Regions from separate parts of the Pseudomonas sp. PGPR40 genome, predicted to be linked through region 1. Evidence: predicted binding sites of a transcription regulator. Region 1 holds the regulator's gene; each other region holds the start of a gene.
What was found. Region 1 encodes sigma-54, which starts transcription at its own class of promoters, with help from an activator protein. Its sites were predicted from a motif close to ANTGGCATNNANNTTGCTNT; they were not measured.

Region 1 (3,066 bases):
GTCCATCGACAGCGGTCAGATCGTCGGCTTGCTTGGCCCTAACGGTGCGGGTAAAACTACCTGTTTCTACATGATTGTCGGTTTGGTACAGGCCGATCAGGGCCGCGTACTGATCGATGACCTGGACGTCAGCCACCAGCCGATGCACGGTCGTGCGAAGGCGGGTATCGGCTATCTTCCGCAAGAAGCGTCGATCTTCCGCAAACTGTCGGTGGCCGACAACATCATGGCCATCCTCGAAACCCGCAAGGAACTCGACAAGGCCGGTCGTCGCCAAGAGCTGGAAAGCCTGCTGCAGGAATTCCACATCCACCACATCCGAGACAACCTTGGCATGAGCCTGTCCGGTGGTGAACGCCGCCGTGTGGAAATCGCCCGGGCCCTGGCTACCAACCCGAAATTCATCCTCCTCGATGAACCCTTCGCCGGCGTAGATCCGATTTCGGTGGGCGATATCAAGCAGATCATCCATCACCTCAAGGCCAAAGGCATTGGCGTGCTGATCACGGACCACAACGTCCGCGAGACCCTGGATATCTGCGAAACGGCCTACATCGTCAACGACGGACAGTTGATCGCCGAAGGTGACTCCGCCACCATCCTGGCCAACGAACTGGTCAAGGAAGTGTATCTGGGCCATGAGTTCCGGCTGTAAGCGCCTGAGGTGCCTGGCCAGGTGCCAAAGCGCTTGTTTCAATAAAAAATCAATAACTTTTTATTGTTACAGCGCTCTAGGCAAACACTTCAGTTTCGGGCATATAATTTGCTTATGTTTGGCGCTTCGGCGCCCTGTAGTGGATGGCGCATGTGCGCCGGCGAATTAAGGTGTTAAGCCCCTGCCATGAAACCATCGCTAGTCTTGAGAATGGGCCAGCAGCTGACGATGACACCGCAGCTGCAACAGGCCATCCGCCTGCTCCAATTGTCGACCCTGGACCTGCAACAGGAAATCCAGGAGGCCCTGGAGTCCAATCCGATGCTCGAACGCCAGGAAGAAGGCGACGACTTCGATAACGCCGACCCCTTGGCCGATAGCGCCGACCAAAAACCCAACGCCGACATTCAGGAACCCTCCTATCAGGAAACCGCCCCGACGGTGGATAACCTCGAGGAAGGTGACTGGAACGAGCGCATTCCCAACGAATTGCCCGTCGATACGGCCTGGGAAGACGTCTACCAGACTAGCGCCAGCAGCCTGCCGAGCAACGATGACGACGAGTGGGATTTCACCACCCGTACGTCGGCCGGTGAAAGCCTGCAAAGCCATTTGCTCTGGCAACTGAACCTGGCACCGATGTCTGACACCGATCGCCTGATCGCTGTGACCCTGATCGACTGCATCAATAATCAGGGCTACCTGGACGAAACCCTCGAGGAAATCCTCGATGCGTTCGACCCGGAACTGGACATCGAACTGGACGAAATCGAAGCCGTCCTGCACCGCATCCAGCAATTCGAACCCGCCGGCATCGGCGCCCGTAACCTCGGGGAATGCCTGCTGCTGCAACTGCGCCAACTGTCCGCCAAGACCCCTTGGCTGGCCGAGGCCAAGCGCCTGGTCACCGACTACATCGACCTGCTCGGCAGCCGCGACTACAGCCAGCTGATGCGCCGCATGAAGCTCAAGGAAGATGAACTGCGCCAGGTCATCGAACTGGTCCAGAGCCTCAACCCGCGCCCGGGCTCACAGATCGAGTCTACCGAAGCCGAATACGTGGTTCCCGACGTGATCGTGCGCAAGGACAACGAGCGCTGGCTGGTGGAATTGAACCAGGAGTCGGTGCCACGCCTGCGGGTCAACGCCCAATACGCCGGTTTCGTACGCCGTGCCGATACCAGCGCTGATAACACCTTCATGCGCAATCAGCTGCAGGAAGCTCGCTGGTTCATCAAGAGCCTGCAAAGCCGCAACGAAACCCTGATGAAAGTGGCCACCCAGATTGTCGAGCATCAGCGCGGCTTTCTTGAATACGGCGACGAAGCCATGAAACCGCTGGTACTGCACGACATCGCCGAAGCGGTGGGCATGCACGAATCGACGATTTCACGGGTGACCACGCAAAAGTTCATGCATACCCCACGGGGCATCTATGAACTGAAATACTTTTTTTCCAGCCACGTCAGTACCTCCGAAGGCGGTGAATGCTCGTCCACGGCGATCCGCGCGATCATCAAAAAACTGGTTGCCGCGGAAAATCAGAAAAAGCCGTTGAGTGACAGCAAGATCGCTGGTTTACTGGAGGCACAAGGCATTCAGGTAGCCCGTCGTACCGTCGCCAAGTACCGCGAATCTTTGGGGATCGCGCCTTCCAGCGAACGGAAGCGGTTGATGTAGCCGCCGGGCTCGCCACAGCGTTCCAGTGGCAGGCATTTCTGCCTGCCGCTTTATGCACTGGCAACGAAGGAGAAGCTGTATGCAAGTCAACATCAGTGGACACCAACTGGAAGTGACCGAACCCCTGCGCACCTATATCGGCGAAAAACTCGACCGATTGGAGAGGCATTTCGACAGGATCACCAACGTGCAAGTCACGATGAACGTCGAGAAGCTGCTGCAGAAGATCGAAGCCACGCTGCATATTCCCGGCGGAGAAGTGGTCGCCAATGCCGAGCATACGGACATGTATGCCGCCATCGACCTGCTGACCGACAAGCTGGATCGCCAACTCAAAAAGCATAAGGAAAAGACCCAGAGCCTCCTCCAGGGCGCGACCGGTCGTTAACACTCCCAACCCATGATCCGACTAGAAACCATCCTGACCCCCGGCCGTTCCCAAGTGAACGCGCCGGGCGGCAGTAAAAAGAAAGCCCTCGAGCAAATTGCCAACCTTATCCACCGCGAAGTGCCGGATCTGGAAATGCAGGACGTCTTCGAGGCTCTGATTGCCCGTGAGAAACTCGGTTCTACCGGTTTCGGCAACGGCATCGCCATCCCCCATTGCCGGCTCAAAGGCTGCACCTCGCCAATCAGTGCGCTGCTGCACCTGGAAGCCCCTATCGATTTCGACGCCATTGATGGCGCCCCGGTTGACCTGCTGTTCGTGCTGCTGGTCCCGGAAGCCGCCA
Region 2 (3,066 bases), on a different contig from region 1:
GGTCGAGGAATGGACCTACGGCCCCAACAGCGGGATGTACCAGTACCTGCGCTTTGAAGGGAATCGCTTGGTTCGAATCACCAGCAAGCGTGGCAATTAAATCCACCACAATCCGATGTGGGTACCGGTCAATGTGGGAGCGGGCTTGCTCGCGAATGCGGTGGGTCTGTCGGCATCAATGTTGACTGACCCACCGCATTCGCGAGCAAGCCCGCTCCCACATTAGTTGTTTTGCGTAGCCCGCAATAGAACAGGCCCCGACACAAATGTCGGGGCCTGTAATGGCCACATCCTTGTGGCCTTGCGCGTGAACTCTGAAAAAGCGGCAGACGTATGACTCGGCTCATCTACCGCATCTTCTCCCGGTCCAGGCGAGAAGCCTTGTTTTACTCGGATTTCAGGCCGTCGGCGGACACCGCTTTGACGCCTTTGATGTTCTTGGCGATAGCCACGGCGGTTGTTTTCTGAGCGTCTGTCAGAACGGTCATGGAAGACAGGGAAACAACGCCTTTTTTGGTTTCGACTTTGATGTCGGTGCCTGGGATGCCTTTTTCAGTTATCAGGTCTGCTTTGACTTTGGTGGTGATCCAGGTATCGGAAGCATCCTCTTTCACTTCAGTGACTTCGCCGGCGGCGAGCATCATCGGTGCCTGAGTCGCCAGAGCGTTCTGTGCAAATGCAGTGTTGGCCATGGTCAGGGTCAACGCGGTAGCAGTAGCGGCAGCGATAGCGAACTTCTTCATACGAGTAACTCCTGTATTTCTGGAAAGTCTGCTGCGTGTCTTGTCAGCAGGGTTACAGGAAAGAGTGCGAACGCTGTGCCAACTGTCAGATAAAAATTAAATGCTTATAAATCAATCATTTAATAACAGCGGCAATTTTCGAAATCATGCAAATTGCATGACTGCGAAATTATCTACATGCAACATGCGGGTTTTAACGCAGGCCTAAGGCCATGAATTGTCGGGGGTTTCTCGATTACCTGTCCCCAAAAATAGCGAACAAAAAAATGCCTCGCGTCGTTAAACGCGGGGCATTTGGCAGGATGACAATGGATCAGCCAGCAGCGGCAACGGGAGGGCAACCTTTAGGCGCGTATTCCGCGTCAACCGTAGTGGTGCAAGTCCAGCCACCGGCAAGTGTGCGCGTGAGCGTGACGGTTTTGCTGAGCACCGGCCCCGGTGCATTGAGAATCGTGCAAGCAATACTGCCCGCACCGGTAGAGGCGGTACCCGTTGCCGTAATCGTGCAATTACCCGTGGCGCTCGCCGCGCCGATCCCGGCGGGGGCGGCAATATCGGTGCCTTGATTGATGATGTCTTCGAAAGGCACCTTCAGTGCCGAGATTTCTGCAACCGCAGCGGTGACCTTCGCCCGCGCCTGGTACTTCGAATACTGCGGTAACGCAAACGTCGCCAGAATCCCGATGATCGCCACCACGATCAGCAGTTCGATCAAGGTAAAACCATTTTGATTTTTCATAGACAGGCTCCATGCATGAGTCGAAATCTCATGATCTAAACAAGGCACAGCACAGCTCATGCCAAGTCGCGTACGCCCCTTCCTGCGGGGCGCGAGACCGTGGCAAAGACCTTTCCTACTCCAAGGATCCGCACTATCTGACACTTTTTGTCACCTCATCCCGCCTGGTTTGGTTCCACTGCTTGACTAGGCTATAAGTCATTCACTGCCTGCGTCCGGAATTCTAATGAATGACATCGCCCTTAGCGGTCTGGCCAAGCAATTGGTACTGGCCGAACTGATCACCGACCAAAGTGCGCAACAGGCGTATCAGCAAGCCCAACGCAATCGAATTTCGCTGGTCAGCTATCTGGTGCAAAACAAACTGCTGAAAAGCTGGCAGGTCGCCGAAGTGGCCTCGGAGCATTTCGGCATAGCCCTGCTGGACCTCAACTGCCTGGACAAGGACACCCAACCCCGAGGGCTGGTCAGCGAGAAGCTGATCCGTCAGCACCACGCCCTGCCCCTCTGGCGGCGTGGTAACAGACTGTTCGTGGGGATTTCCGACCCGACCAATCATCAAGCCATCAACGACATCCAGTTCAGCACCGGGCTGAGCACCGAAGCCATCCTGGTGGAGGAAGACAAGCTCAGCGACGCCATTGAAAAGTTCTTCGACAACCAGTCCACCGGTCTGGAAGACATGGCCGATGTCGACCTCGACGGGGTGGATATCGAGTCGGTCGATGAGCAGAAACAGGACCCCATCCCAGGGCAAGATACCGATGACGCGCCGGTGGTGCGCTTTGTCCACAAGATGCTGCTCGACGCGATCAAGAGCGGCTCTTCCGACCTGCATTTCGAACCCTATGAAAAAATCTACCGCGTGCGAATGCGCACCGATGGCATGCTGCGGGAGGTCGCCAGGCCGCCAACGCAACTGGCCAACCGCATTGCTTCCCGGCTGAAGGTCATGGCCAGCCTCGACATCTCCGAGCGGCGTAAACCCCAGGACGGGCGAATCAAGATGCATCTGTCCAGAAGCAAGTCCATCGACTTCCGGGTCAATACCCTGCCGACCCTGTGGGGCGAGAAAGTGGTGATCCGGATTCTCGACCCGTCCAGTGCACAAATGGGCATCGATGCCCTCGGCTACGAACCTGACCAGAAAGACCTGTACATGGCCGCCCTCAAGCAGCCACAAGGGATGATCCTGGTGACCGGCCCCACCGGCTCGGGCAAAACCGTATCGCTTTATACCGGGCTGAATATCCTCAATACCGTCGACATCAACATCTCTACCGCCGAAGATCCGGTAGAAATCAACATCGAAGGCATCAACCAGGTCAACGTCAATCCCAGGCAGGGACTGGATTTCGCCCAGGCGCTGCGCTCGTTTCTGCGTCAGGACCCGGACGTGATCATGGTCGGCGAAATCCGCGACCTCGAAACCGCCGAAATTGCCATTAAGGCCGCCCAGACCGGGCACATGGTCCTTTCCACCTTGCACACCAACAGCGCCGCGCAAACCCTGACCCGCCTGCACAACATGGGGATTCAGGGGTTCAACATCGCGACTTCGGTCAGCCTGATCATCGCCCAACG
Region 3 (3,066 bases), on a different contig from region 1:
CACACATTTTTCTGACGATTTTCAATAGCCCCATATTATCCCCCACGTGCACCCAATTAGCCCGGTTATAAAGACCATCGAGCCGAGGAAAAGAGATGCCTAATTCATTCTTGGTAAGAAATAGGATTACCTCCTCAGGGCTCTCGTTAAGAACAGCTTTTTCTATGACGCTCATTATTACATTCCTCCCAGTTGTTCGTACTCTCTATCCGCTTGCTTCCTATCTGCCTCTAAAGCTTCAGGCGTGTAGAGCAACTCGGAATTATCTTTTAGTTTGTAGTCTTCCAGTGTCGCGGCATGAGTATTGTTCCAAATGACACCGTCATCATTTGGCTTTACGCCGTCTGCTACACCCAATGCTCTGAAACGTTCAAGCTCTCTGAGCTCATGAGTATAAAATCGTTTGTCGATAGCCGTGACTATTAATTTACCTTGGAAGATTTTTTCCAATCGGTCAACCATGGTGGCATTGGCATCCGAAGGGTCGAAGCGGCTCGTATGCAATTTGACAAGGTCAATACCCGCTTGAGTCACGGTAGCATTGGTCCAATCCAGATCCAGGATTGGGCCTCCAGCTCTGGCAGGATTGAAAAATCGACCGCTGTACTTTCCTCTCGTAGTAGCCCCTTCATAAGGACTATTGAAAACAACGTTACTGCATGTGCCATGATTAAAGATTGGTAAATTCAATGCCAATTACTATCCATAGTGAAATTTCTTACATTAAAAAATCCGACTTCAGACAGGAATTTTTGGTGCATTCTGAAGAGACTGATGATCTGTTACCCAAATTTGACTCGGCAGCAATATGCACACCCGGTCTGCCTCTGGTAGAGAGATAGAAGGCGGTTCATGTTGATTTGTTGAAGGGGCATCACATCATCACGTTCAACAGAAGTATGCCGCTCGCCCTATCAATGCCATCTTTGATTTTGCTTTTTAAGATCAAGATCAAAAAGATCGCAGCCTGCGGCAGCTCCTACAAAGGGGATAGGTGTTTACCTCCAGAAGCGGCAGAAAAGCGGCAGGCGGCGGAAATCGGTTGCCGCTTTTCTGGCATTGCCGCCTTGTCCCTGCCCGCAAAGCCCCGGTTTTCGGGCTTTTTTGATTTGGCACGCAGCTTGCTATGTCTCAGTTACGAAAATCAGGTCACCCGAAGGTTTCCCGACATGAGCATCAGCTTCGATAAAGCGCTCGGTATCCACGAACAAGCCTTGGGCTTCCGCGCTCAGCGTGCCGAAGTCCTGGCCAACAACATCACCAACGCCGATACCCCGAACTACAAGGCTCGGGATCTGGATTTCTCGAAAGTGCTCGCCGAGCAGAACGAGAAAACCCAAAACGGCAAGTTCGCCTTGAACATGACCAACAGCCGTCACATCGAAGCTGAAGGCCTGGGCAATGGCGGCGAGTCGCTGATGTATCGCACGCCGATGCAACCGTCGATCGACCAGAACACCGTGGACGCCCAGCTTGAACAGTCGAATTACGCGGAAAACGCGGTCAACTTCCAGGCCAGCTTCACCCTGCTCAACAGTAAATTCAAAGGGCTGGTGTCAGCCCTGCGCGGAGAGTAACCCATGTCTCTATCCAGTGTTTTCAACATTGCCGGTAGCGGCATGAGCGCTCAGACCACTCGCTTGAACACCGTGGCCTCGAACATCGCCAACGCCGAGACCGTTTCGTCGAGCATCGACCAGACCTACCGTGCCCGCCACCCGGTGTTCGCCACCATGTTCCAGGGCGGCCAGAGCGGCGGCAGCGATTCGCTGTTCCAGAATCAGGACGCAGCCGGTCAAGGCGTGCAAGTGCTGGGCGTGGTCGAGGACCAGAGCAACCTTGATGCGCGCTACGAGCCGAACCATCCGGCCGCCGATGCCAAGGGCTACGTCTACTACCCGAACGTCAACGTCGTCGAAGAAATGGCCGACATGATTTCCGCGAGCCGTTCGTTCCAGACCAACGCCGAAATGATGAACACCGCCAAAACCATGATGCAGAAGGTCCTGACCCTCGGTCAGTGATAGGGGGCGATTCATATGAGCGTTATCAGCGATGTTCTGGCCAACTCTTCGGTCACGACCACGACCTCTACGACCACCGGCAGCCTGACCTCGGCCGCTAGCGGCGGCCAGGAATTGGGCAAGGACGCATTCCTGCAACTGCTGGTGACTCAGCTGAAAAACCAGAACCCGCTCGATCCTCAGGACAACAGCGAGTTCGTGGCACAGCTGGCGCAGTTCAGTAGCCTGGAAGGCATCACCACGCTGAACGACACGGTCACCGGCCTTGCCAGCAGCTACAACTCGTCGCAAGCCTTGCAGGCTTCTTCGCTGGTGGGCCGTTCGGTCATCGCGCAGACCGACAAAGCCGTGGTCGACACTTCCAAGAGCCTTAACGGTACGGTCGTCGTGCCAGCCTCGGTTTCCGCCGCCACCGTCAAGATCAGCAACTCGGAAGGCAAGACCATCCGTACGCTCGAGCTGGGCAGTCAAAGCGCCGGCAACGCCAGTTTCATCTGGGACGGCAAGGACGATGCGGGCGCGGTGGCACCGGCGGGTACTTACACCTTCGGCGCGACGGCCACCATCGACAGCACGAACACCTCACTGATTACTTACCTGCCGGCAACGGTCAACAGCGTGACCATCAGCCAGACCGGCGGTGAGTTGATGTTGAACCTGGCAGGCATGGGCAGCGTTGCCCTGTCCAAAGTGCAAACCATTGGTATATAGAGCCGACTAACCCGGCACAAAGGAGTGGAATATGTCTTTCAATATCGGCCTTAGCGGTCTCTATGCAGCCAATAAACAACTGGACGTGACCGGCAACAACATCGCCAACGTCGCGACCACCGGTTTCAAATCGTCCCGCGCGGAATTCGAAGACGTGTACTCGGCCACTCGCCTGGGTACAGGCAGCAAGACCATCGGCAACGGCGTGCGCCTGGCCAACGTTTCCCAGCAGTTCAGCCAGGGCGACGTAAACAACACCGGCAACGTGCTCGACATGGGCATCCAGGGCAGCGGTTTCTTCATCCTCAGCGACAACGGTTCCCTGAGCTAC
Region 4 (3,066 bases), on a different contig from region 1:
GCATTCTAGCGCGCTCCGGGAAAAAACAAAGGCCCAAATATTCCTTCAATCGTGTAAGCCATTGGCCGTAGAAAAACGCCCGCCGTAAACACGCCTGAACGTGTATGAAAAAACCTTTCAGCCCTTCCTCCACTGACAAACTCCAGACAAAAAAATGCCCGGCAAGCCGGGCATTTTTTTATGCGCGTGCTTACAAGTTGTAGCCGCGTTCGTTGTGGAGTGCCAGATCGATGCCGACTGCTTCTTCTTCCTCGGTGATACGCAGACCCATGACGGCGTCCAGCACCTTGAGGATGATGAAGGTAACGATCGCGGTGTAGATCACCGTGAAGCCAACGCCTTTGCACTGAATCCAGACTTGAGCAGCGATGTCGGTAACGGTGCCGAAGCCACCCAAGGACGGTGCTGCGAACACACCGGTCAGAATCGCGCCAAGGATACCGCCGATACCATGCACGCCGAAGGCATCCAGGGAGTCGTCATAGCCGAGTTTGCGTTTCAGGGTGGTGGCGCAGAAGAAGCACACCACGCCCGCCGCAAGACCGATCACCAGCGCGCCCATCGGGCCCACGGTGCCTGCCGCCGGAGTGATTGCAACCAGGCCGGCCACAACACCCGAAGCGATACCCAGTGCACTTGGCTTGCCATGAGTGATCCACTCGGCAAACATCCAGCCCAGTGCAGCGGCGGCGGTGGCGATCTGAGTGACCAGCATCGCCATGCCGGCAGTGCCGTTGGCGGCAGCAGCGGAACCGGCGTTGAAGCCGAACCAGCCGAACCACAGCATCGCGGCGCCCATCAGGGTGTAGCCGAGGTTGTGCGGGGCCATCGGGGTGGTCGGGAAACCTTTACGCTTGCCCAGTACCAGGCAGGCAATCAGACCGGCCACACCGGCGTTGATATGCACCACGGTGCCGCCCGCGAAGTCGAGCACGCCCCAGTCCCACATCAAGCCGCCGTTGCCGGACCAGACCATGTGCGCAATCGGTGCGTAAACCAGGGTGAACCAGATGCCCATGAAGATCAGCATGGCGGAGAACTTCATCCGCTCGGCGAAGGCACCGACGATCAACGCCGGGGTGATGATCGCAAAGGTCATCTGGAAGGTGATGAAGACCGCCTCAGGGAACAGCGCCGCGGGACCGGTCAGGCTCGAAGGCGTGACACCGGCGAGGAATGCCTTGCCCATGCCGCCGAAGAACGAGTTGAAGTTGACGACGCCCTGCTCCATGCCGGTGGTGTCGAACGCAATGCTGTAGCCATAAATGACCCACAGAATGCTGATCAGACCGGTAATGGCGAAGCACTGCATCATCACGGAAAGAATGTTTTTGGAGCGAACCATGCCACCGTAGAACAGCGCGAGGCCGGGAATGGTCATGAACAGCACGAGGGCTGTCGAGGTCATCATCCAGGCGGTATCGCCGGAGTTGAGGACTGGGGCCGCCACTTCGTCTGCCGCCATGGCCAGGCCGGGCATTACGAGGGACAACAGGGCTCCTAGCCCTGCGATTTTACGCAGAGTCATATTGTTTTCTCCTGGGGCGTTGGGTTTGTGGCGGCTTAGATTGCGTCGGTATCGGTTTCGCCGGTACGGATGCGAATCGCCTGTTCCAGATTGACCACGAAAATCTTGCCGTCACCAATCTTGCCGGTGTTGGCGGCCTTGGTTATCGACTCGATAACCCGGTCCAGATCCTTGTCGTCAATGGCGACATCGATCTTCACCTTGGGCAGAAAATCGACCACGTACTCCGCGCCGCGATACAGCTCGGTGTGCCCCTTCTGCCGACCGAAGCCTTTGACTTCAGTAACGGTAATGCCCTGCACGCCGATTTCGGACAGTGACTCGCGCACGTCGTCCAACTTGAACGGCTTGATGATGGCAGTGACTAGCTTCATGAAAACTCTCTCCCGAATTGGTGGACTTGCCCCAGGAAAACAAACCCGACTCAAGTCTAAGCGCAGTGCCTGGCTTTGTAACGCATCGTCGGCCTTACCTGCCCGTCCGACGCCAGCGAACCACTCCGCACGAAACTTCCCCCGTTCCGCTTGGCGCACTGCATTCGTCACAGCGACTGCATCAGTGCATGGGTCACCAGCGACTAAGCAGAAAGCTTGCCATCTATCCAAAATCCATTGATTTCAAGCCCTTGGCCGCTACCTCAGCCTTTTCGCCCTGATTGACGCAACGGTTACGCACAACAACAGTGCGATACCGTCCATCCCTATGCGCGAAAAGCGTGCATCGCAGCCGCCGAGATTGACTATAGACACTGCGTGATACACTGCCCGCCATTGTTGACAGGACATTTCCCATGCTCGCGCCCAAAGACTTCCTCGACGCCCTTAGCGGCACCGCCTCCCGCCTCTTCAGCGGCGACACTCCACTGCCAAAAAGCGAAATCGAAAGCCAGTTCAAAGCCCTGCTGCAGAGCGGCTTCAGCAAACTGGACCTGGTGAGTCGGGAAGAGTTTGATAGCCAGATGGTCGTGCTGGCACGGACTCGGGCACGGTTGGAGAGCCTTGAGGCGAAAGTGGCTGAGCTGGAAGCGAAGCTCAATCCACCTGCTGACACCGAGTAAGCTGATCGTTCCCACGCTCTGCGTGGGAATGCCGCCGGGGACGCTCCGCGTTCCGCTTCAGGATGTGACGCAGAGCGTCACGGGATGCATTACCACGCAGAGCGTGGGAACGATCATCAAAAGCGAAGCCGTTAATGATCGCTGAGTATCATGCCGAGGCGCTCCGTTTAGCCGGAAACGTTTCCGCCAGCCAACATTGTTTTTTTAAAGTGGTGGCAACATATGGCAAAGAACTTGAACCTGATGGCTTGCTTGCAGGTGCACGAGTCTGACTAGGCTTTCCCGAAGAAACCGCCCGAGTGGCGGTTTTTTTGTGCCTCGCGATTGGCCTGTTTCGTACTTGCAACATCCAGTGAAAGTTTGTCGCCTAAACCACCCCACCAGAACCTCCTCCGCCAACTACCCTTCAAAAAACCGCAGGAAGCGGTGCTCTTCAGCTCAAGGAACGACCATGTCCCTCTCCATCGTCCACAGCCGCGCC

Region 2: a site for sigma-54 is predicted at 1,529-1,548, ahead of MEB48_RS26395 (pilin). Genes of this name have one in related genera too.
Region 3: a site for sigma-54 is predicted at 1,109-1,128, ahead of flgB (flagellar basal body rod protein FlgB). Genes of this name have one in related genera too.
Region 4: a site for sigma-54 is predicted at 2,107-2,126, ahead of glnK (P-II family nitrogen regulator). Genes of this name have one in related genera too.

What each region holds. Positions count from the first base shown of each region.
Region 1 is NZ_JAKLSP010000014.1:55,099-58,164, forward strand. Features, by position in the region: gene lptB (LPS export ABC transporter ATP-binding protein) at 1-655, shown strand, start outside; gene MEB48_RS13820 (RNA polymerase factor sigma-54) at 842-2,335, shown strand; gene hpf (ribosome hibernation-promoting factor, HPF/YfiA family) at 2,415-2,723, shown strand; gene ptsN (PTS IIA-like nitrogen regulatory protein PtsN) at 2,736-3,066, shown strand, end outside.
Region 2 is NZ_JAKLSP010000040.1:4,950-8,015, reverse strand. Features, by position in the region: gene MEB48_RS26405 (DUF2845 domain-containing protein) at 1-100, shown strand, start outside; gene MEB48_RS26400 (BON domain-containing protein) at 387-743, opposite strand; gene MEB48_RS26395 (pilin) at 1,057-1,482, opposite strand; gene pilB (type IV-A pilus assembly ATPase PilB) at 1,709-3,066, shown strand, end outside.
Region 3 is NZ_JAKLSP010000051.1:1,191-4,256, reverse strand. Features, by position in the region: gene MEB48_RS28200 (hypothetical protein) at 1-175, opposite strand, end outside; partial or broken gene MEB48_RS28195 (S-type pyocin domain-containing protein) at 178-651, opposite strand; gene flgB (flagellar basal body rod protein FlgB) at 1,170-1,577, shown strand; gene flgC (flagellar basal body rod protein FlgC) at 1,581-2,024, shown strand; gene flgD (flagellar hook assembly protein FlgD) at 2,040-2,735, shown strand; gene flgE (flagellar hook protein FlgE) at 2,767-3,066, shown strand, end outside.
Region 4 is NZ_JAKLSP010000017.1:60,073-63,138, forward strand. Features, by position in the region: gene MEB48_RS15970 (ammonium transporter) at 191-1,528, opposite strand; gene glnK (P-II family nitrogen regulator) at 1,564-1,902, opposite strand; gene MEB48_RS15980 (accessory factor UbiK family protein) at 2,319-2,585, shown strand; gene MEB48_RS15985 (YifB family Mg chelatase-like AAA ATPase) at 3,037-3,066, shown strand, end outside.